3 regions of the Streptomyces sp. NPDC050147 genome follow, and region 1 is predicted to be linked to each of the others. Evidence: riboswitches for the same ligand, from Rfam matches in the RefSeq annotation. Region 1 holds a riboswitch; each other region holds the start of a gene.

Region 1 (7,871 bases):
CACTTCGCCGAGCAGCCACAGCGCGACGCATCCGAACGCGATGTAGAGGACCGTCCAGCCCATGTACGCCCCTCTCCCCACGGCCGCCGCCCTCAGGGGTACGACCGGTCAGGTCTGCGGGTGATGCAGACCCAGATTCTCGTAAATTTCCAGCGTCGCCGTGGAGTTGTTCAGCGTGATGAAGTGCAGCCCCGGCACACCCTCGTCAAGGAGTCGCGCGCAGAACTCCGTCGCGAACTCGATGCCAATGGAGCGTACAGCCGCCGGATCGTCTTTGGCTGTGAGGATGCGCTCTTTGAGCGCCGGGGGGAAGGAAGCGTTGCTGAGCTGGGGCAGCCGCTCCAGCATGCGCACGTTCGTCACCGGCATGATCTCCGGGATGATCGGCGTCGAACAGCCCGCCGCCTCGACCCGGTCACGAAGCCGCAGATACTCCTCCGGGTAGAAGAACATCTGTGTGATCGCGTAGTCGGCGCCGGCGCGGCACTTGTCGACGAAGTGCCGGACGTCGGTGTCCCAGTCGGGCGAGCGCGGATGCATCGCGGGGAAGGCCGCGACGCCCACGCAGAAGTCGCCCGACTCCTTGATCAGCCGGACCAGTTCGGCGGCGTAGGTCAGGCCCTCGGGGTGCTTGACCCAGTCGGCGAGGGGGTCGCCGGGCGGGTCGCCGCGGACCGCGAGCATGTTCCTGATGCCGGCGTCCGCGTACTGCCCGATGATGTTGCGCAGTTCGGCCACGGAGTGGTCGACCGCGGTGAGGTGGGCGACCGGCGTGAGCGTCGAGTCGGCGACGATCTGCTGCGTCTCCTTGACCGTGCCCGCGCGCGTCGAGCCGCCCGCTCCGTACGTCACGGAGACGAAGCTGGGGGCCACCGCCTCGACCCGGCGCAGCGCGTTCCACAGGTTCCGCTCGCCCTTCGGGGTCTTCGGCGCCGAGAACTCGAACGAGTACGTCGTCTTGCCGGTCGCGAGCATGTCGCGCACGGTGCGTGCGCGATCAGTTCTGGTGGAAGCAGTGCCTAGGGCCATACGGGCAGGTTAGCGACGGGGCACCACTACCGGCCAATCCCCGTCCACCCTGCGGACAGCCTCGCCGAAGGTTGGCCGAAGATCGCCGATCAGGCCGTACGCAGCCGCTTCGCGAAGTCGGCGGCCGCGGCCCCCGGATCGTCCGCCTCCGTGATCGCCCGTACGACGACGACGCGGCGGGCGCCCGCTTCGAGCACCTGGTCGAGGTTGCCCGCGTCGATGCCGCCGATGGCGAACCACGGGCGGTCCGTGCCGAGCGAGGCCGTGTACCGGACGAGGTCGAGCCCGGGGGCGTGCCGGCCGGGCTTGGTGGGGGTCGGCCAGCAGGGGCCGGTGCAGAAGTAGTCCACGCCGTCCTGCGTCGCCGCGGCGGCGGCCTCGGTGTCCGCGTGCGTGGAGCGGCCGATGAGAACGTCCTGGCCGAGGACGGCGCGGGCCGCGGGCACGGGCAGGTCGCCCTGTCCCAGGTGCAGCACGTCGGCGCCGATGGCGTGCGCGACGTCCGCGCGGTCGTTCACCGCGAGGAGCTTGCCGTGCCGGCGGGCGGCGTCGGCGAAGACCTGGAGGTGTTCGAGCTCCTCGGCGGCCTCCATGCCCTTGTCCCGCAGCTGCACGATGTCGACGCCGCCGCCGAGGACGGCGTCGAGGAACTCGGGGAGGTCTCCCTGGCGCTTGCGGGCGTCCACACACAGGTAGAGGCGGGCGTCGGCGAGCTGCTCGCGGGCAGGCTTGGTGGCCATGGAAGAGGTCCCCCCGGTCGTCGGTGGCCCGCGGGCCACGCGTCCCCGGAGGGACGCGCGGCCCGCGCGCGACGGTTTTCCGTTTCGGTCAGACGGCGAGCGCCTGGGCGCGGCGCTTCACCTCCGTGCCGCGATTCTCGCTCAGGGCCTGCGCGGGGGTGCCGGGCAGGGTCGGGTCGGGAGTGAAGAGCCACTCCAGCATCTCTTCGTCGCTGAAGCCGTCGTCCCGCAGGAGCGTCAGGGTGCCGGTGAGGCCCTTGACGATCTTGTCGCCGTCGATGAAGGCGGCCGGCACCGCGAGCGCGCGGTTCTCACCACGGCGCACGGCGATCAGCTGGCCCTCCTTGACCAGCTGGCGCACACGCGTCACCTCGACGTCGAGCATTTCTGCGATGTCGGGAAGGTGGAGCCACTCGGGGACGAGAGCATCAGTCTTTGCGTCAATCTCGGTCACGGGGTCAAGCGTATCTCCGGGCACCGACAACGGCCGAGCAGAGGCTCCGGTCGTGCGGCACCGCTACGGCCGCAGTGCCTTCTTCAGCGGAACCGAGGGGTCCGACGCCAGCTCGGCGGAGAGGCGGGCGCTCGCCTCGATCAGTTTGCGGCCCTGCGCCAGGTCCCTGGGGCGGCCCACCGCGAGGACGGCCACCAGGGCCCCCTGCCGCAGCCAGCACACGGTCCAGGCCACGCCCGAGGGGTCACCGCGCCACACCAGCTCGTCGGCGGACGCGTGATGGCCCGCGTACTGGACGAAGCGGCCGAACTGCTCGGACCAGAAGTACGGGACGGGGTCGTACGCCGAAGGGGTCTCGCCGATGATGTTCGCCGCCGCCGTGCGCGGCCCCTGGAGGGCGTTGTCCCAGTGGTGGACGAGGAGACGCTCGCCATATCTTCCCGAAGGGAAGGAGGCGCAGTCGCCGACCGCGTACACATCGGGCTCCGACGTGCGCAGGTGGTCGTCGGCGAGGATCTCCCGGTGGGCGCCCAGCGCGATGCCGGAGTCCGCGAGCCATCCCGTGGCGGGGCGTGCGCCGATGCCGACGACCACCGCGTCCGCGGGCAGCCGGGTGCCGTCGGCCAGGAGCACACTGCCGGGCTCGACGCGGTCCACGCGCGCGCCGGTGCGCAGTTCGGCGCCGGAGTCGGCGTACCAGGCCGCCATCGGGGCGGCGACCTCCGCGGGCAGCGCCCCGGCCAGCGGTCGCTCCGCGGCCTCGACCACGGTGACCGAGCAGCCCGCCTCGCGTGCGGCGGTCGCGAACTCGGCGCCGATCCAGCCCGCGCCGACGACCACGATGCGGTGCTGCTCGGCGAGCACGGGCCGCAGCCGCTCGGCGTCGTCGAGCGTGCGCAGCAGGTGGACGCCGGGGACTCCGGAGGCGCCGGGCAGCAGGATCGGTTCGGCGCCGGTGGCGATGACCAGGGCGTCGTAGGGAACCGGGCCGCGGGCGGTGTCCAGTTCGTGGTCCGCCGGGCGGACGCCCGTGACCTCGTGGCCCAGGCTCAGGCCGATGCCGAGCGCCTCGAAGTCGATGTCGAAGGCGGAGCCCTCCGCCTTGCCGAGCAGCACGGCCTTGGACAACGGCGGCCTGTCGTACGGCTGGTGGGGCTCCGCGCCGATCAGGGTGACCGCACCGGCGAACCCCTGCTCGCGCAGGGCCACGGCGGTCTGCACCCCGGCCATCCCCGCGCCGACGATGACCACCCGGCGCTCTTCCTGCCTCTGCTGCTCGCTCACTCGATCACTGTAGGGCGGCGCACGAGGCGTACCTCAGAGCTCGACCAGGAGATCTCTGACACACCGTCACTGCTCATACCCGGACAGCTCCCCCTACTGCCGCCGAACGCCAGGGGCTAGGGTGGCCGGTGCAGAGCACTCGCGGGAGCCCGGACGCACCGGGCTGAGAGGGAGGCTGGACGGCCTCCGACCGTACGAACCTGATCCGGGTCATGCCGGCGAAGGGAGGGGCTGGACACCCATGCATCCACCTACACCACCCCGTACGACGAGCACGACCGATGTCCTTGTCGTCGGGGGCGGCATCATCGGCCTGGTCACGGCCTGGCGGGCGGCACAGCGCGGCCTGTCCGTCGCCGTCGTGGACCCCGAACCCGGCGGCGGCGCGGCGCAGGTGGCCGCGGGCATGCTGGCCGCCGTCACCGAGCTGCACTACGGGGAGCAGACGCTGCTCGGCCTCAATGTGGCCTCCGCGCGGCGCTATCCCGAGTTCGCCGCCGAGCTGACGGAGGCGAGCGGCCGCGAACTCGGCTACCGCGCGTGCGGCACGCTCGCCGTCGCGCTCGACTCCGACGACCGTGCCCATCTGCGCGAGCTGCACACGCTTCAGCAGCAGTCGGGGCTCGCCTCGGAGTGGCTGAGCGGGCGTGAGTGCCGCCGCCTTGAGCCGATGCTCGCGCCGGGCGTCCGGGGCGGCCTCCGGGTCGACGGCGATCATCAGGTCGACCCGCGCAGGCTCGCGGCGGCGCTCCTCGTGGCCTGCGAGCGGGCGGGCGTGGTCTTCCACCACGCGTGGGCGCAGCGTCTGTCGGTGGCCGGCGACCGGGCCACCGGCGTCGTGCTCGCCGACGGCACCGCTCTGGAGGCCGGTCAGACCGTGCTCGCGGCGGGCAGCCTCAGCGGGCGCCTGGCGGGGGTCCCGGAGGGCGTCCTGCCGCCCGTGCGCCCCGTGAAGGGCCAGGTGCTGCGGCTCACGGTGCCGCGGCGGTACGCGCCGTTCCTGAGCCGCACCGTGCGCGCCGTGGTGCGCGGCAGCCACGTCTACCTGGTGCCGCGCGAGAACGGCGAGCTCGTCGTGGGCGCGACCAGCGAGGAGCTCGGCTGGGACACGACGGTCACGGCCGGCGGCGTGTACGAGCTCCTTCGGGACGCCCACGAACTCGTACCCGGCATCACGGAACTGCCGCTGACGGAGACCCGCGCGGGCCTGCGCCCCGGCTCCCCCGACAACGCGCCGCTGCTCGGCCCGACCGCGCTCCCCGGCCTCCAGCTGGCCACCGGGCACTACCGCAACGGCGTCCTGCTGACGCCCGTCACCGGCGACGTACTGGCCCATGCCCTCACCACCGGTGAACTGCCCGACGAAGCGCGGGAGTTCACCCCCCTGCGCTTTGCCGGTAACCCCCTTACGCAGCGTTCCATGGAGCAGCCCGCATGACTCTCCCAGCCGTTACAGCCGTCTCCGTGAACGGAGAAGCACGCGATGTGGCCGCGGGCACCACGCTCGAAGCCCTCGTCGCCACGCTGACCGCGGCCCCCTCCGGGGTCGCCGCCGCGCTCAACGAAACCGTCGTCCCGCGCGCGCGGTGGGCGACCACCCCGCTCGCCGACGGGGACCGCGTCGAGGTCCTCACCGCCGTCCAAGGAGGCTGAACCGACATGGCAGACGACCCCTTCGTCATCGGCGGGCTCACGCTTTCCTCCCGCCTGATCATGGGTACGGGCGGTGCGCCCAGCCTCGACGTGCTCGAACGTTCTCTCGTCGCCTCCGGTACGGAGCTGACGACGGTGGCGATGCGCCGCCTGGATCCCGCAGTGCAGGGCTCGGTGCTCTCCGTCCTCGAGCGGCTCGGCATCCGCGTCCTGCCGAACACGGCGGGCTGCTTCACCGCGGGCGAGGCCGTCCTGACCGCCCGGCTCGCGCGGGAGGCGCTCGGCACCGACCTGGTCAAGCTGGAGGTCATCGCGGACGAGCGCACGCTGCTGCCCGACCCGATCGAGCTCATCGACGCCGCGGAGACTCTCGTGGACGACGGCTTCACGGTCCTCCCGTACACGAACGACGACCCGGTCCTCGCCCGGAAGCTGGAGGACGCGGGGTGCGCGGCGATCATGCCGCTCGGCTCTCCGATCGGGTCCGGGCTCGGCATCCGCAACCCGCACAACTTCCAGCTGATCGTCGAGCGCGCGGGCGTGCCGGTGATCCTGGACGCGGGCGCGGGGACGGCCTCCGACGCGGCGCTCGCCATGGAGCTGGGGTGCGCCGGTGTGATGCTCGCCTCCGCCGTGACGCGGGCGCAGGAGCCGGTCCTGATGGCCGAGGGCATGCGGCACGGGGTCGAGGCGGGGCGGCTCGCGTACCGGGCGGGGCGCATTCCCCGGCGGCACTTCGCCGAGGCGTCGTCGCCCGTGGAGGGGATGGCCCGGCTCGACCCGGAGCGGCCCGCCTTCTGAGCGTCGCGTGCCTGTCACCGCTCGTCGCGTGCCTGTCACAGGTCGGCTGCAGTCGAGGCGCGAGCGTGCCCGGGCGGGCAGCGGTGTCGGCGGTGGCTCGTAGACTCCCTGCGTGGACACGACCCTTCAGGACCCGCTCATCGGGCAGGTGCTCGACGGCCGCTATCGCGTGGACGGGCGCATCGCGGTCGGCGGGATGGCCACGGTCTACCGGGCCGTGGACACCCGCCTCGACCGCGTGCTCGCGCTCAAGGTGATGCACCCCACGCTGGCCGCCGACGTCTCGTTCGTCGACCGCTTCATCCGCGAGGCGAAGTCGATCGCCCGGCTCTCGCACCCGAACGTGGTGGGGGTGTACGACCAGGGCGCCGACGGGGCGTACGTCTACCTCGCGATGGAGTACATCGCCGGATGCACCCTGCGTGACGTGCTCCGCGAGCGCGGCGCCCTGCAGCCGCGCGCGGCCCTCGACATCCTGGAGCCGGTCCTGGCCGCGCTCGGCGCCGCGCACCGCGCCGGCTTCGTGCACCGCGACATGAAGCCGGAGAACGTCCTCATAGGGGACGACGGCCGGGTCAAGGTCGCCGACTTCGGCCTCGTACGCGCGGTGGACACCGTCACGAACACGACCGGTACGGTCCTCGGCACCGTCTCCTATCTCGCTCCCGAGCAGATAGAGCACGGCACGGCCGACACGCGCGTGGATGTGTACGCGTGCGGCGTCGTGCTCTACGAAATGCTGACCGGCGCCAAGCCGCACTCCGGTGAGTCGCCCGCCCAGGTGCTCTACCAACACCTCCACGAGGACGTGCCGCCCCCGTCGGCGGCCGTCCCTGGTCTCGCCGTCGAACTCGACGAGCTGGTGGCTTCCGCCACCGCCCGCACGCCCGATGTCCGTCCGTACGACGCGGTGGCGCTCCTGGGGCAGACCAGGGCGGCGCACGCCGCGCTCTCCGCCGAGCAGCTCGACGCGGTGCCGCCACAGGCACTCGCGGCGGAGTCCGGCCACGACGGTCACGCCGGTCAAGCCGGTCAAGCCGGCCACGACAACTCGGACGACCGCACGAGCGTGATCCCGCGCGCGGGGCGGTCCGTGCAGCTGCCGCTGCCCACGGACGGCGACGAGGACCGGCAGAACCAGCAGGACCAGCTCAACCGCACGAGCATCCTCGCGTCGCCGCCGCCCGCGCCGCCGGCCGCCCCGCGCCGCAGGCTCGCCGATCCGCGCCGCCGCACGCTGGCGGTGGTCGCCGCCGTGCTCCTCGCGCTCGGCCTCGGCGCCGGGGTCTGGTACATCAACTCCGGCCAGTTCACGAAGGTCCCCCCGCTCCTGGCGAAGACCGAGTCGGCGGCCAAGAAGCGCCTCGGCGAAGCCGGGCTCGACGTGAAGGACGTCAAGCGCGCGTACAGCGACACCGACAAGCGCGGCACGGTCATGGCCACCGAACCCGAGGCGGGCGAGCGCATCCGTGACAACGGCAGTGTGACGCTGACCGTGTCCAGGGGCCCCGAGATCGTCAAGGTCCCCAGCCTGAAGGGCGCGCCCCTGTCCGAGGCGAAGAACAAGCTCGAGGACGCCGGGCTCGCTCCCGGGATGACGAACAAGGCCTTCAGCGAGGACGTCCGCAAGGGCTCCGTGATCGGCACGGACCCGGAGGCGGGCACCAAGCGCAAGGCGGGCTCCGCCATCGCGATCACCCTCAGCAAGGGACCCGAGGTCGACGTCCCCGACGTGACGGGCGACTCCCAGGCGGATGCGACCGCCGAGCTGGAGGACCTGGGCCTGAAGGTCGAGATCGCGCCGAAGCGGGTCCACTCCGACGAGGACAAGGGCACGGTCGTCGACCAGTCCCCCAGGGAGGACCAGAAGCGGCTCGCCGAGGGCGACACGGTCAAGCTGACGCTGTCCA
Region 2 (7,871 bases), on a different contig from region 1:
CCGTGTGGGGGCGCCCCCAGCCCACTCACAACACGCAGGAGCAAGTGGTGATCGAAGAGACCCTCCTCGAGGCCGAGGAGAAGATGGAGAAGGCCGTCGTGGTCGCCAAGGAGGACTTCGCCGCGATTCGCACAGGCCGTGCGCACCCGGCGATGTTCAACAAGATCGTGGCCGACTACTACGGCGCCCTTACGCCGATCAATCAGCTGGCCTCGTTCTCGGTGCCCGAGCCGCGGATGGCCGTGGTGACCCCGTTCGACAAGAGCGCGCTGCGCAACATCGAGCAGGCGATCCGCGACTCCGACCTCGGCGTCAACCCCGGCAATGACGGAAACATCATCCGGGTGACGTTCCCCGAGCTGACGCAGGACCGCCGCAAGGAGTACATCAAGGTCGCCAAGACCAAGGCCGAGGACTCCAAGATCTCGATCCGCTCCATCCGCCGCAAGGCCAAGGAAGCGATCGACAAGGCGGTGAAGGACGGCGACATCGGCGAGGACGAGGGGCGTCGCGCGGAGAAGGAGCTCGACGACACCACCGCGAAGTACGTCGCTCAGGTGGACGAGCTGCTCAAGCACAAGGAAGCCGAGCTGCTCGAGGTCTGAGGGCTCGAAGTCTGAGGACTGAGGAATCCGATCCGTGAACGACTCTTCCTGGGGGGCGCCTCCCAGAACCGGGTACTGGGGGCCGCCCGACCAGGGCCCTGCTCAAGGGGCTGCCCCGGCAGGTCCCGCGTACGATGCGCATGACGCCCTGTATCCAGCAGAGACGCAGCCCATGCCCATCGTGCCTGACATGCCTGAAGTGCCCCAGGAGCCCATGCCCAGCGCATCACAGCCCGCCCCAGAGGCTCCGCGAGCGCCTCAAGCGCCTCAAGCGCCGCAGAAGAAGAGCGCGGGCCGTGATCTCGGGGCGGCCATAGGAGTCGGCGTGGGGCTCGGCGCGGTGATCGTCGCGTCGCTCTTCATCGTGAAGGCCGTCTTCATCGGCGTCATAGTGGTCGCCGTCGTGGTCGGTCTCTGGGAGCTCACCTCGCGGCTGCAGGAGCGCAAGGAGATCAAGGCGCCGCTGGTCCCGCTCGCGGTGGGCGGCGCCGCGATGGTCGTCGCCGGATACGTCCGCGGCCCCGAGGGCGCCTGGGTCGCCATGGCACTGACCGCGCTGGCGGTGCTCGTCTGGCGGATGACCGAGCCGCCCGAGGGCTATCTGAAGGACGTCACGGCGGGCGTCTTCGCGGCGTTCTACGTCCCGTTCCTCGCCACGTTCGTGGCGATGATGCTCACCGCGGACGACGGCCACATGCGGGTGCTCACGTTCCTGCTGCTGACCGTCGTCAGCGACACCGGGGCGTACGCGATCGGCTGGCGCTTCGGCAAGCACAAGCTCGCCCCGCGCATCAGCCCCGGCAAGACCCGCGAGGGCCTGCTCGGCGCGGTGACGTTCGCGATGGCCGGTGGCGCGCTGTGCATGGAGTTCCTGATCGACGGCGGCACGTGGTGGCAGGGGCTGCTCATCGGCCTCGCGGTCGCGGCGAGCGCGACGCTCGGGGACCTGGGCGAGTCGATGATCAAGCGTGACCTCGGCATCAAGGACATGGGCACGCTGCTGCCGGGACACGGCGGCATCATGGACCGCCTCGACTCGCTGCTGCCGACGGCGCCGGTGGTCTGGTTGCTGCTCGTGATCTTCGTTGGCTCGGCCTGACCTGCACTTTTGTAGGTGAGGGGCTCGTCGTCCACAGGGCGGCGGGCCCCTTGCCGTATGTCTGCGACACTGGATGGACCATGCCTGTACCCGGAGAACTCACCTTCGTCGCGCCCCGCGGAGCCAAGAAGCCGCCGCGGCATCTCGCCGACCTCACGCCCGCCGAGCGCAAGGAAGCCGTCGCCGCCGTCGGCGAGAAACCGTTTCGCGCCAAGCAGCTCTCGCAGCACTACTTCGCGCGGTACGCGCACGACCCGGAGCAGTGGACCGACATTCCCGCCGGTGCGCGCGGAAAGCTCCAGGAAGCGCTGCTTCCCGAGCTGATGTCCGTGGTGCGGCACATCAGCTGTGACGACGACACCACCCGCAAGACGCTGTGGCGCCTGTTCGACGGGACGCTCGTCGAGTCCGTGCTCATGCGCTATCCGGACCGCGTGACGATGTGCATCTCGTCGCAGGCCGGCTGCGGGATGAACTGCCCGTTCTGTGCGACGGGGCAGGCCGGACTCGACCGGAATCTGTCGACCGCCGAGATCGTGCACCAGATCGTGGACGGGATGCGGGCGCTCAGGGACGGAGAGATCCCGGGCGGCCCGGCGCGGCTCTCGAACATCGTCTTCATGGGGATGGGTGAGCCGCTCGCCAACTACAACCGCGTGACCGGTGCCATCCGCAGGCTCACGGACCCCGAGCCTGACGGCGTCGGTCTCTCGCAGCGCGGCATCACCGTGTCGACGGTCGGCCTGGTGCCCGCCATCCACCGGTTCGCCGACGAGGGCTTCAAGTGCCGCCTCGCCATCTCGCTGCACGCGCCCGACGACGAGCTCCGCGACACCCTCGTACCCGTGAACACGCGGTGGAACGTGCGTGAGGTGCTTGAGGCGGGCTGGGAGTACGCCGCCAAGTCGGGGCGCCGCCTCTCCATCGAGTACGCGCTGATCCGGGACATCAACGACCACGCCTGGCGCGGTGACCGGCTCGGGCGGCTGCTCAAGAACAAGCCCGTGCACGTGAACCTGATCCCGCTGAACCCGACGCCGGGCTCGAAGTGGACGGCATCGCGGCCGGAGGACGAGAAGGCCTTCGTGGACGCCATCGCCGCTCATGGGGTGCCTGTCACGGTTCGTGACACCCGTGGTCAGGAGATCGACGGGGCGTGCGGTCAGCTCGCCGCGTCCGAGCGTTAGTCTGGCCGGAAGACATCTTCATATTCCGACAGGGGAGCGCCACAGCGCTGAGAGTGCGGCAGCCAAGGACAGGTTGGCCGCAGACCCTCTGAACCTTGCCCGGGTCATTCCGGGTAGGAAGTTCGGTCATCACTCAAGCTGTTGCGCCCTGCCCGCGGCCCCTTCCGGTCCGCGGGCAGGGCCGCGTCTCTTCCTGGTCACTCCAGGAGGAATGAACTCAGTTGAACTCAGTGAGCACCACCAAGAAGATCACCGTCACCGCGATCGCGGCTGCCCTCGGGCTCGTCGCGCTCTCCGCGTGCGGCAGCTCGTCCGACAGCGGCGACAAGGCCGACTCCAAGAGCGTCACGCTGGTCAGCCATGACTCCTTCAACGTCTCCAAGGACGTACTGAAGGCGTTCGAGAAGAGCTCCGGTTACAAGGTCAACGTCCTCAAGGACGGGGACGCGGGTGCCGCCGTGAACAAGGCGATCCTGTCGAAGGACAACCCGCAGGGCGATGTCTTCTTCGGCGTCGACAACACCCTGCTCTCCCGCGCGCTCGACAACGGCCTCTTCCAGTCGTACGAGGCCAAGGGCTCAGATCAGGTTCTTCCGCAGTTCCGCGTCGATCAGGGCAAGCACCGGGTCACGCCCGTCGACAGTGGCGACATCTGTGTCAACTACGACAAGAAGTACTTCGCCGACAAGAAGCTGGCGCCGCCGAAGTCCTTCGAGGATCTGACCAAGCCCGCCTACAAGGACTTGCTGGTCACCGAGAACGCCTCGACCTCGTCGCCCGGCCTCGGGTTCCTGCTCGGCACCGCCGCCCAGTACGGCGACGAGGGCTGGCAGGGCTACTGGAAGAAGCTCAAGAGCAACGGCGTCAAGGTCGTCGACGGCTGGGAGCAGGCGTACAACGAGGAGTTCTCCGGCTCCGCGGGCGGCAAGAAGGCCAAGGGTGAGCGGCCGCTCGTCGTCTCCTACGCCTCGTCGCCGCCCGTCGAGGTGCTCTACGCCAAGCCGCAGCCCAAGGAGGCGCCGACCGGCGTCGCGACCGGTACCTGCTTCCGGCAGGTCGAGTACGCGGGTCTGCTGAGCAACGCCGGGAACGAGAAGGGCGGCAAGGCGCTGCTCGACTTCCTGATCAGCAGCGAGTTCCAGGAGGACATGCCGCTGAACATGTTCGTGAACCCTGTGCGCGAGAACGCCGAGCTGCCCCAGCTGTTCGTCGAGCACGGCGCGAAGATCGACAAGCCGGAGACCATGGCCCCGAAGAAGATCGCCGACAACCGCGAGCAGTGGGTCAAGTCGTGGACCTCGCTCGTACTGAAGTAAAGGACCCGGCCCGCAAGGACCGTAAGGGATCCACCCGAGGGAGCGCGGCGCGGCTCGGCCTGATGGCCGTGCCCGTCGCCTTCTTCGCGGTCTTCTTCGCCTATCCGGTCTCCGCGATCGTCGCGCGCGGCCTGAAGGTGGGCGGACAGTGGCAGTTCGGGCGGATCGCGGACGTCATCGGGCAGTCCGACGTCCGGCACGTGCTGTGGTTCACCACCTGGCAGGCGCTCGCCTCGACCGCGCTCACGCTGCTGATCGCGCTCCCCGGCGCGTACGTCTTCGCGCGCTTCGAGTTCAGGGGCAAGCAGATCCTGCGGGCGGTCGTCACGGTGCCGTTCGTGCTGCCGACGGTCGTCGTCGGGACGGCGTTCCTCGCGCTGCTCGGCCGGGGCGGGCTGCTCGACGAGATGTGGGGCGTGCGGCTCGACACCACCGTGTGGGCGATTCTGCTCGCGCATGTCTTCTTCAATTACGCCGTTGTCGTACGGACCGTCGGCGGGCTCTGGTCGCAGCTCGACCCGCGTCAGGAGGAGGCCGCGCGGATGCTCGGCGCCTCGCGGTGGACCGCCTGGCGGACGGTGACCCTGCCCGCGCTCGGTCCCGCGGTCGCCGCGGCGTCCCTCATGGTCTTCCTGTTCACGTTCACCTCGTTCGGTGTCGTGCAGATCCTCGGCGGGCCCGCGTACTCCACGCTCGAAGTCGAGATCTACCGGCAGACCGCCCAGCTTCTCGACTTGTCGACGGCCGCCGTCCTGACCATCGTGCAGTTCGCGGCGGTCGGCGTGATCCTCGCCGTGCACGCGTGGACCGTGCGCAGGCGGGAGACCGCCCTGAAGCTGGTCGACGCCTCCGCGGTCGCGCGGCGACCGCGCGGCGCGGGGCAGTGGACGCTGCTCGCCGGGGTCATGGTCACGATCGCCGTGCTGATCCTGCTGCCGCTCGGAGTGCTGATCGAGCGGTCGCTGAGCGGGCCCGACGGTTACGGCTTCACGTACTTCAGGGAGCTGACATCGGCGGACGGCGGGGCGTTCCTCGTCCCGCCGATCGAGGCCGTCTGGAATTCGCTGCAGTACGCGCTCGCCGCCACCGCCATCGCCCTGGTGATCGGCGGGCTCGCCGCGGCGGCGCTCACCCGGAGAGCCGGTCGCCTGGTGCGCGGCTTCGACGCGCTGCTGATGCTGCCGCTCGGGGTGTCCGCGGTGACGGTCGGCTTCGGCTTCCTGATCACACTGGACAAGCCGCCGCTGGACCTGCGGGCGACGTGGATTCTGGTGCCGCTCGCGCAGGCGCTGGTGGGCGTGCCCTTCGTCGTACGCACCATGCTTCCCGTCCTGCGTGCGGTGGACGGACGCCTGCGTGAGGCGGCCGCCGTGCTCGGAGCCTCGCCGCTGCGGGCGTGGCGGGAGGTCGACCTGCCGATGGTGCGCAGGGCGCTGCTCATCGCCGCCGGGTTCGCCTTCGCCGTGTCCCTGGGGGAGTTCGGCGCGACCGTGTTCATCGCGCGGCCGGACAACCCGACCCTTCCGGTCGCGGTGGCGCGGCTCCTGGGGCGGGCGGGCGAGCTCAACTACGGGCAGGCGATGGCACTTTCGACGATCTTGATGGTGGTGTGCGCGGTGTCGCTGCTGCTGCTCGAACGGCTCCGTACCGACCGGACGACTGGGGAGTTCTGATGAGTGCGGGTGTAGGCGCGGGTGCGGGGCTGCTGACGCTGGCCGATGCGACGGTGCGGTTCGGGGCGCGTGCCGTGCTCGACCGGGTCGGGCTCGCGGTCGACAAGCACGAGATCGTGTGCGTCCTCGGGCCCAGCGGCAGCGGCAAGTCGACGCTGCTGCGCGCGGTCGCGGGCCTCCAGGAGCTCGACGCCGGGCGGATTCTGCTCGACGGCCGCGATCAGCGGGGCGTGCCCGCGCACAAGCGTGGGGTCGGCCTGATGTTCCAGGACCATCAGCTGTTTCCGCAGCGCGACGTAGCGGGCAATGTCGCCTTCGGGCTGCGCATGCGTGGGGCGTCCCGGGGAGAACAGGCCGACCGGGTGGCCGAGTTGCTCGAACTGGTGGGGCTGCCGGGTGCCCAGCGCCGGGCTGTCGCCTCGCTCTCGGGTGGAGAGCAGCAGCGGGTGGCTCTCGCGCGGGCGCTCGCGCCGAGGCCGCGGTTGCTGATGCTCGATGAACCGCTCGGGCAGCTCGACCGTTCGCTGCGGGAGCGCCTCGTGGTCGAACTCCGCGAGCTCTTCGACGAGTTGGGTACGACGGTCCTTGCGGTCACGCACGACCAGGGCGAGGCGTTCGCGCTCGGGGACCGGGTCGTGGTGATGCGGGACGGGCGGATCGCCCAGTCCGGTACGCCACTTGAGGTCTGGCGGCATCCGGCGGACGAGTTCGTGGCGCGGTTCCTGGGCTTCGACAACATCGTCGACGCGACGGTGGCCGGTGACGTGGCCGACACCGCCTGGGGCAAGGTTCCGGTGCCGGAGAACTCTGGGGGCGCGGAGGGCGGACGGTGCCGGCTGCTGGTGCGGCCGGCCGGGGTGCGGCTCGTGCCTGCCGATGAGGGGCTGCCGTGTGTGGTGACGGCGCGCACCTTCCGGGGTACGCATGTCGCCGTCCACCTGGAGCCTCGGACCGGGCCGCGGCTCGAGGCGGCCTGTGCGTTGCGGGACGCGCCTGGGGTGGGGGAGACGGTGGGGGTCGCGTTCGACGCGGGAGATGTCGTGGTTCTGGGCTGAGCCGGGTTCTGGGCCGGGGCGGGTTCTGGGCTGAGAGGGGCCGCGGCGTTATTGAGGTGTGGGCGCCGCGGGATCTGCCTAGGGTTCGGCCCATGACGACATGGGAGTACGACCGCCACCGCGCCGAAGTCATGGTCCAGCTGGGCCTCTTGAGGGACACGCTGGCCGGGGCGGACCTGTCGGTCACCGTGCCGACGTGTCCGGAGTGGACGCTGGGGTACCTCGCCCGGCATGTGGGTGGCGCCGTGCGCTGGGCCGAGCGGCTGGTGGGCACGCGGGCCACGGGGGACATCCCCGAGGAGGACGTCCCGGGCATCCGGGGCCCCGAGGGCGACGATCCCGCCGCCCTCGACGCCTGGCTGGCCGAGACCGCCGAGCTGGTCGGCGAGACGTTCTCCGCCGCGCGCGCCGATACCCCGGTGTGGACCTGGGCCGAGCCGCAGAACGCCGGGTTCTGGGCGCGGCGCATGACGCACGAGGTGGCCATTCACCGTGCGGACGCGGCGATCGCCGCGGGTGTCGCGTATGAGATCGCGCCGGATGTCGCCGCCGACGCGATTGATGAGTGGCTGGAGATCGTGCGGCATGTGCAGCGGTCTGACCCGGGGGACAGTGCCGCAGAGTTGAGGGGTGCGGGGCGCAGTATCCATTTGCATGCGACGGATGCGCCTGCGGGGTTGAACGCCGAGTGGGTCATCGAGTTCGGTGAGGACGGGTTCGCGTGGCGGCGGGGGCATGAGAAGGCCACGGTTGCTCTGCGGGGGCCGCTTACCGAGGTGTTGCTCGCGTTCTACCGGCGGCGGTCGCTGGATGGCGGGGCCGTAGAGGTCCTGGGGGAGCGGGAGTTGTTGGACTTCTGGCTGGAGCGGGCCTCGTTCGGGTGATGTGTCCCCAACCCCGCCCCTTCCCGGCTGTGACATGTGCGGCTCCGCCGCG
Region 3 (7,871 bases), on a different contig from region 1:
TGTACGCGCTGGACGCCGGGGAGTCCGACCCGCAGCAGCCTCACCAGCAGGACGAGGTGTACATGATCGTCAGTGGTCGGGCGTCGATCACGGTCGGCATGGAGACCACCCAAGTAGCGCGCGGCAGCGTGGTGTACGTGCCGGCCGGGGTGGCCCACAAGTTCCATCACATCAGCGAGGACCTGCGGGTGCTCGTCGTCTTCTCGCCGCCGGAGGGCTGACCCTCCGCTGTCGGCAGCTCTTTGGAGAGCTGATCCTCTACGCCGCAGGGCTGACTTCTCGGGGCTGCGACCTCGGGGTTCTCTAGGGGGCGGATCAGGGGAGGACAAGGGATGCGAGGCCCCCGTCGGGCCCTTTGCCGCCCTAGCATCGAATGTAAGAAGCAGGACGGACGCAAAGAGAGGTATGGACGATGGCCGCGCAGGAGATCTTTTCGGGATTGCCGTGGTGGGTGAAGTGGATCGCGGTGCCAGTCATCGCCCTGGTCGTGTTCGGCGGCTTGATAGCGACCGTCGTCGGTTTCGTGGTCGGCCTGCTGTTCAAGGCACTGATTTTCGTCGCCTTGGTGGGTGGACTCATCTACGTCGTACGGAAGTTCATATCCGGCTCGACCTCTTCGCGCAGCGATTGGTGACTTCTCGCAACAGTTCGCTCGGGTGGGGGAAGTTTTCTGCTGCGGCGCCTTGGGCCGGCGGCCAGCGGTTAGAGTCCGAAAACCGACGCGGGGTGAGCCCCGCGTGCGGGCGCATCACGCTTCCACCCGTGTAGCCCCGGGCACGGGCGGGACCCCCACGCGTTTTCGGGAGTGAACCTTGGCCACGGTTGACGCCACACCCGCCGATATCTCGTCCAACGACCCCGCGTACGCGGCGACGTCGGCCGTGTCGACCTCAACTGCCACCGCGCCCACTCTCATTGGCTCGGTGCAGCGGGCGATGCGTCTGCTGGAAGCCGCTTCCGCGCACCAGGAGGGGGCGCCGGCCAAGCAGTTGGCCCGGGAGGCCGGGCTCGCACTGCCCACGGCGTATCACCTGCTGCGGACGCTGACGCACGAGGGCTACCTGAGCCGGGAGAAGGGCCTGTTCGTGCTCGGCGAGGCGGCCGAGCGGCTGAGTGCGAGCGGGGCACAGCAGAATCGTCGCGGCATGATCGGTGAGGCCCTGGAGCACTGGCGGGACGCGATCGGCGTGCCGGTGTACTTCGCCGTCTATCGCGAGGGCGAGATCGAGGTCGTTGCCGTCGCCGACACGCCGGGGAATCCGGCGGTGGAGGAATGGGCCGACTTCCGCGAGACCGGACACGCCCATGCGATCGGGCAATGTCTGCTCTCCCAACTCGACGACGAACAGCGGCAGGACCACCTCTCCCGCTATCCGGTGCAGTCGGTCACCCGCTACTCGGTCCGTGACGACCGCACTCTCATCCGCCGCCTCGACGCGATGGGCCGGATGCAGCCCGTGGTGGAGCGGCAGGAGTACGCATTGGGGACGGTTTGCGCGGCGATTCCGATCACTGTGGGTAACACGGCTGCCACGATGGCGATTTCCGTCCCGGTCTCTCAGGCGGACCGACTGCTCCCCGCCGCCGAGCGTTTGCAGGGCGAGATCGGAAGACTGTTAAGGACACTTGCTTTCTCTATCAGCATCTGAAAACTCACTCCTTGTGATCTGATGTGTACGTTAAGCAAGATGCCATGAGTGTCAGGGAGTTGGTTCCTGGCCAGTCGAGCTTTAGCGACGGGGTAGGCGGGCGATGCGCGAGTCGGTCCAGGCAGAGGTCATGATGAGCTTCCTCGTTTCCGAGGAGTTGTCGTTTCGCATCCCGGTGGAGCTGCGATATGAAACCGACGATCCCTACGCCGTCCGGCTGACCTTTCACCTCCCCGGAGACGCGCCGGTGACCTGGGCCTTCGGTCGCGAGCTGTTGGTCGACGGGGTGGGCGGGGCGTGCGGTGACGGGGACGTGCACATCGCCCCCACCGACCCGGAGCTGCTGGACGAGGTGCTCATCCGGCTCCAGGTCGCCACGGACCAGGCGCTGTTCCGGGTGGGGATTCCGCCGCTGCTCGCCTTCCTGGACCGTACGGACAAGCTGGTTCCGCTGGGGCAGGAGCGGGCGCTCGCCGACTTCGATACACACCTGGACGAGGCGCTGGACCGGATCCTCGCCGAGGAGCAGAGCGCGGGCTGACTCCGGAGGACAAGTGGCGCAGCCGTACGGCAGATTGCTGCATTTCGTGGCATCGGCCGCTCTGGCCTTGCGGCATCGGCCGGTCTGGCCTTGCGGCGGCGTCCCTTCCGCACGCCCTGGCCTTCCGGCGGCACCTCTTCCGTTCAGGCCTTGCGGCGGCGGCCCTTTCCGCCGCGGCTCTGCTTGGGGGCGGGAGTCGTGCGGGTGGCACCGTCTCCGTGCGCGTCGGTGGCGCCCGGGGGGTTCGTGCCTCCCGGGTGGTTCGCGCCCGCTGGCCGGGCTGTGGCGGCCGAACGGTCAGCCGAGACCACCAGGGCCGCGAGCGCTGTCGTCACCGGCACAGAGGCGACCAGGCCGATCGAGCCGACCAGCGTGCGCACGATCTCCTCGGCCACCAGCTCGCTGTTGGCCACGGTGCCCACGCTGCTCTGGGCGATGGAGAAGAGCAGCAGCAGGGGCAGCGCGGCGCCCGCGTAGGCAAGCACCAGGGTGTTGACGACCGAGGCGATGTGGTCGCGGCCGATGCGGATGGCGGCGCCGTACAGACCGCGCCACCCCATCGTGGGGTTGGCCTGGTGCAGTTCCCAGACCGCGGACGTCTGCGTCACCGTCACGTCGTCGAGCACGCCGAGGGAGCCGATGATGACGCCGGCGAGCAACAGGCCGCTCATGTCGATGGACGGGTACAGGCCGTGGATCAGGCCGGTGTTGTCGTCCGTGTTGCCGGTCAGCGAGGCCCAGCCGATGAAGAGCGAACCGAGCAGTCCGATGAGGAGCAGTGAGATCAGCGTGCCGAGGACCGCGACCGACGTACGCGCTGTGAGGCCGTGGCACAGGTAGAGCGCGATCAGCATGATGGCGCTGGCCCCGATCACCGCCACGACCAGCGGGTTCGAGCCCTGCAGGATCGCCGGCAGGATGAAGAACGTCAGGACCAGGAAGCTCAACGCCAGGGCGACCAGGGCCATGACGCCGCGCAGCCGTCCCACCACGACGACGGCGAGCGCGAAGATCCCGGCGAGCAGCGCCATGGGGAACTTGCGGTTCACGTCGGTGACCGCGTACTGCAGCGCCTCGGGGGCCGTGGGCTCGTAGGCGACCACCACCTGCTGGCCCTGGCGCAACTGCCGCGGTGAGTCCGGCTGGACGATCTCGGTGAAGGTGCGGCCCTTGTCCTTGCCGCTGGTCACCTCGATCGTCGCCTTCTTGCAGATGCCCTTCGCGCGGGACTCCGCGGACTGCCCTTCGGCGGTGGAGGTGTCACCGTTGGGCGGGGTCTGTGAGGCGTTCACGTCCTTGCAGGGGAGCTCCTGCACCTTCGTCACGTCGGCCGACTGGGTCTGGCGGTCGAAGCCGACTCCGGTGCGCTCATGGCCGGGCGCGCCGCCGGGCCAGAGCACCGCGAGGCCCACGACCACCGCCGTGGCGAAAGGAATCAGCACGGCGGCGATGACCTTGCGCAGATGCTTCGATACCGGCGCGGCAGGACCGTGGCTGTGGGAGTGCCCGTGCGGGTCCGGGGGACGGTTCGGGACGGGCGGCTGGGACGGCGGCTGTGTGGTGGTCACTGACCGATCATCGCAAGAACGGAGGGGGCCCTCTGTTCAGCGCGCCCGACATGACGCTAGCGTGGTGTCACCTTTGCAATCGCGGGAGCTCGGAGCACCGGGCTGAGAGGGCGCTGAACTCCGTACGAAGCGGCACAAAAAGTGCACGAGCCGTACGGAATCCGCTGCGTCGACCGCCGAACCTGTTACCGGGTAATGCCGGCGTAGGGAGTAGGTCTCATGACCACATCGGACGCACGCACGCCTGCCTCCAGCAGCGACGAGAACACCGTCGAGGCGGAGGCCGGGAAGTCCATCGGCTGGCACAAGGCGTACGTCGAGGGCTCGCGCCCCGACCTGCGGGTGCCGGTCCGCCAGGTGCACCTCACCAACGGCAAGGCCGTGACCCTGTACGACACTTCGGGGCCGTACACCGACGAGTCCATCGACACCGACGTCCGCAGGGGCCTCGCGCCGCTGCGCGAGAACTGGATCATCGCCCGCGGCGACACCGAGGAGTACGTGGGCCGCCCGCCCCGCCCCGAGGACGACGGGATCAAGCACACCTCGCCGCGCGGAGGCCTGAAGAACCTCGACGCGGTCTTCCCCGGCCGTCCGCGCCAGCCGCGCCGGGGCCGCGGGGGCCAGGCGGTGTCACAGCTCGCGTACGCCCGCCGTGGCGAGATCACGCCCGAGATGGAGTTCATCGGGATCCGCGAGAACCTCGACCCCGAGGTCGTGCGCGCCGAGGTCGCCGCGGGCCGGGCGGTGATCCCCGCCAACGTCAACCACCCGGAGATCGAGCCGATGATCATCGGCAAGAAGTTCCTGGTGAAGGTCAACGCCAACATCGGCAACTCCGCGGTCACCTCCTCCATCGAGGAGGAGGTGGACAAGATGACCTGGGCGACCAAGTGGGGCGCCGACACGGTCATGGACCTGTCCACCGGGCGCAACATCCACACCACCCGCGAGTGGGTCCTGCGCAACTCCCCCGTCCCCATCGGGACCGTGCCGCTCTACCAGGCCCTGGAGAAGGTCGATGGCCAGGCCGAGGCGCTGACCTGGGAGATCTACAAGGACACGGTCATCGAGCAGGCCGAACAGGGCGTGGACTACATGACGGTGCACGCGGGCGTGCGCCTTCCGTACGTCCCGCTGACCGCCAACCGCAAGACCGGCATCGTCTCGCGCGGTGGCTCGATCATGGCGGCCTGGTGTCTCGCGCACCACAAGGAGAGCTTCCTCTACGAGAACTTCGAGGAGCTCTGCGAGATCCTCGCCTCGTACGACGTGACGTACTCGCTCGGCGACGGTCTGCGCCCCGGTTCGATCGCGGACGCCAACGACGAGGCGCAGTTCGCCGAGCTGCGCACCCTCGGGGAACTCAACACGATCGCCAAGCGTCATAACGTACAGACCATGATCGAGGGCCCGGGTCACGTCCCGATGCACAAGATCAAGGAGAACATCGACCTTCAGCAGGAGATCTGCGAGGAGGCGCCGTTCTACACCCTCGGCCCGCTGACCACCGACATCGCGCCCGCGTACGACCACATCACCTCCGGCATCGGCGCCGCGATGATCGGCTGGTGGGGCACGGCGATGCTCTGCTACGTCACGCCCAAGGAGCACCTGGGCCTGCCCAACCGTGATGACGTGAAGACCGGAGTCATCACGTACAAGATCGCGGCGCACGCGGCGGACCTCGCCAAGGGGCACCCGGGCGCCCAGGACTGGGACGACGCGCTCTCGGACGCACGCTTCGAGTTCCGCTGGGAGGACCAGTTCAACCTGGCCCTGGACCCCGTCACGGCACGGGAGTTCCACGACGAGACGCTGCCGGCGGAGCCCGCGAAGACAGCACACTTCTGCTCGATGTGCGGGCCGAAGTTCTGCAGCATGAAGATCTCGCACGACATCCGGCGTGAACACGGCGGTACGCGGGGCGAGATCGAGGCGGGCATGGAGCAGAAGTCCAAGGAGTTCGCGGCAGCCGGAAACCGCGTGTACCTGCCCATCGCCGACTGACCGATACCGGCACGCGCCGTGCTTCGGGCGGGCAGCACGCCCGCCCGAAGCAGCGTCGCGTACTACTCCGGCTTGTGGTCGGGACCGCCGAAGTCCGGGCTCGAGAAGTCCGGGCTCGAGAAACTCGGGCGCGGTCCCGCCGCCGGGCCGCCCTCCGGGCTGCTGAACCCCGGCCTGTTGTAGCCGAGTTGCGGCATGCGGTTGCCTGGGCCCGGCGACGGTGTACGAGCGGCGTGCGCCGTCCCCGGGTCCGCGAGCGCCTCCCGCAGGAACGGCAGGATGCCGCGCTCCATGAGTGCCTCGCTCCAGGCTTCCCTGGCGCGAACCACCTCCTCGTTCCGTTCTCCGTACGGACCGGCCTGGAGCGACGTGGCGCCGTTGCGCAGGGCGGTCAGGAGCAGGCCGATCGCGGCGATCAGGATGGCCCCTGCGGTGAGCGCGCCGAACAGCCACCCTGCCGTGAGCAGGGTTTCCGCGAAGGCGGGCTCGGGGTTGAGCATCTTCAGGATGTAGCCCACGAGCAGGAAGATCGCGGCGGCCGCCCCGGCGAGAACCGGTGCGAGCACCGCGACGACGGCGATGGCCCCCGCCCCTGAAGCCTGGGTGGTGACCTCCCCCATCGTGGTGGCGAGACCGATGCCGCCGGAGCCGGCTTCCGCCGGACCCTCGGTGCTCCGCTCCCGGATGGATGGTGCGGCAGATCCGCTTTCGCGCAGTTCTTCGCGGACCTTCACATAGTGCGTGTATTCGGTCGTGGCGGCGGCAGTGATCAGCGCAGTGGCGTTCAGGGCCATGGTGCGCAGCTGCTCGGGATTGAGCCGCTCGCCCACCGCGGCGAGATCAGGACGAGTCGGTGCCGTGCGCAGCGCCTCATCGAGGATCCGCTCGTACTCGGGGCGGTCCTCATTGAGCAGGTGTGGAGCGCTGTTCATGTGCATCCCCCGATGCTCCGTAGGGCTTGGGGCTCGCATGGGTGCGAGCCGTCGGGCAGAAACGGAGGGGAGCCTGCTACGGATAAGCCGATGGTAGAGCCGTGAAGGCACGCGGTGACAGGGGGTTTCCAGAAATAGACCCCCTGGCCAGCGTGATCCTGTATTGGTGCGCCTGCCCCGCGAACGCTCAGTTATCCAAGGGAAGTTGGCAGACCAGCAGCTTTCCGGCCATGGTCACGCCGCCGTCCATGGCGATGGCCAGGCCGCCTGCGTAGATGTGCGGGCCCTCGATGACGGGACCGCCGCCGTCCGAGTCGTCCTCGGAGCCGACATCGCCGAGCAGATACGGGATGGGGCTGTGGCCATGCACGACGCGATGGCCGCCGTACATGTCGAGGAGTTCGCGTACGGCCTGGGGGCCCGACTCGTCGCGGAAGGCGAAACGCTTGGTGAACTTCCGGAAGAGGTCCCAGCACTCGTCGGCGTCATTGCGCGTGAGGGTCTCGCGGACCGTGTCGTTCACGGCTTCGATCGAGTCGCCGTAATCCAGATAGGCGGTCGTGTCGGAGTGCATCAGGAGATGCCCGTCCTCCGCCTCGATCGCGTCGAGACGGGCCATCCACTGCAGATGGTGGTCCTCCAGGCGCTCCATGTCGGTCTTCTGGCCGCCGTTCAGGAGCCAGGCGGCCTGGAAGGTGGCCGTACCGGCTCCCGAGTTGACCGGGGTGTCGCCGAACCGCTTCGCGCCGAGCAGGAGCAGCTCGTGGTTGCCCATCAGCGCCTTGCAGTAGCCGCCCGCGGCCGCCGCCTGGGCGGACAGGCGCATCACGAGGTCGATGACGCCGATGCCGTCCGGGCCGCGGTCGGTGAAGTCGCCGAGGAACCACAGGCGCGCGTTGCCCGCGGACCAGTCGCCTTCGGCGTCGATGAGGCCCTGCTCCTGGAGGGCCGCGAGCAGCTCGTCCAGATAGCCGTGCACATCACCCACCACGTACAGCGGACCGTGTTCGTCGGTCGCCGGCGCCTGTGGAGGCTCGGGCATGGCCTGCACCTCCACTTGCACGGTGTCGCCGCGGTTGATGACGGGCAGGTCGCGCTGAGTGGGGGTATAGCCGTCGTCCAGCGTCCCGGGGGCCTGCCCGGGGGCGCCCGGAACCGCTGCGCCCGCCGG

The links. A riboswitch is a leader RNA that binds a small molecule or an ion and turns the genes downstream of it on or off. The one in region 1 is predicted to bind thiamine pyrophosphate.
Region 2: it holds a riboswitch for thiamine pyrophosphate, as region 1 does, so the genes downstream of both, AB0I94_RS18670 (thiamine ABC transporter substrate-binding protein) here and thiO (glycine oxidase ThiO) in region 1, are expected to answer to the same signal.
Region 3: it holds a riboswitch for thiamine pyrophosphate, as region 1 does, so the genes downstream of both, thiC (phosphomethylpyrimidine synthase ThiC) here and thiO (glycine oxidase ThiO) in region 1, are expected to answer to the same signal.

Annotation. Positions count from the first base shown of each region.
Region 1 is NZ_JBFALJ010000001.1:164,205-172,075, forward strand. It holds gene AB0I94_RS00730 (hypothetical protein) at 1-63, opposite strand, end outside; gene metF (methylenetetrahydrofolate reductase [NAD(P)H]) at 109-1,029, opposite strand; gene thiE (thiamine phosphate synthase) at 1,119-1,769, opposite strand; gene AB0I94_RS00745 (Rv2175c family DNA-binding protein) at 1,858-2,223, opposite strand; gene AB0I94_RS00750 (FAD-dependent oxidoreductase) at 2,287-3,507, opposite strand; TPP riboswitch at 3,639-3,751, shown strand; gene thiO (glycine oxidase ThiO) at 3,749-4,945, shown strand; gene thiS (sulfur carrier protein ThiS) at 4,942-5,160, shown strand; gene AB0I94_RS00765 (thiazole synthase) at 5,167-5,961, shown strand; gene pknB (Stk1 family PASTA domain-containing Ser/Thr kinase) at 6,074-7,871, shown strand, end outside.
Region 2 is NZ_JBFALJ010000011.1:86,415-94,285, reverse strand. It holds gene frr (ribosome recycling factor) at 48-605, shown strand; gene AB0I94_RS18680 (phosphatidate cytidylyltransferase) at 640-1,704, shown strand; gene rlmN (23S rRNA (adenine(2503)-C(2))-methyltransferase RlmN) at 1,785-2,891, shown strand; TPP riboswitch at 2,912-3,029, shown strand; gene AB0I94_RS18670 (thiamine ABC transporter substrate-binding protein) at 3,122-4,207, shown strand; gene AB0I94_RS18665 (iron ABC transporter permease) at 4,270-5,880, shown strand; gene AB0I94_RS18660 (ABC transporter ATP-binding protein) at 5,880-6,935, shown strand; gene AB0I94_RS18655 (maleylpyruvate isomerase family mycothiol-dependent enzyme) at 7,028-7,819, shown strand.
Region 3 is NZ_JBFALJ010000010.1:67,610-75,480, forward strand. It holds gene AB0I94_RS17440 (cupin domain-containing protein) at 1-221, shown strand, start outside; gene AB0I94_RS17445 (DUF5326 family protein) at 413-634, shown strand; gene AB0I94_RS17450 (IclR family transcriptional regulator C-terminal domain-containing protein) at 924-1,649, shown strand; gene AB0I94_RS17455 (SsgA family sporulation/cell division regulator) at 1,753-2,190, shown strand; gene AB0I94_RS17460 (YibE/F family protein) at 2,334-3,758, opposite strand; TPP riboswitch at 3,830-3,985, shown strand; gene thiC (phosphomethylpyrimidine synthase ThiC) at 3,978-5,768, shown strand; gene AB0I94_RS17470 (hypothetical protein) at 5,831-6,706, opposite strand; gene AB0I94_RS17475 (metallophosphoesterase) at 6,888-7,871, opposite strand, start outside.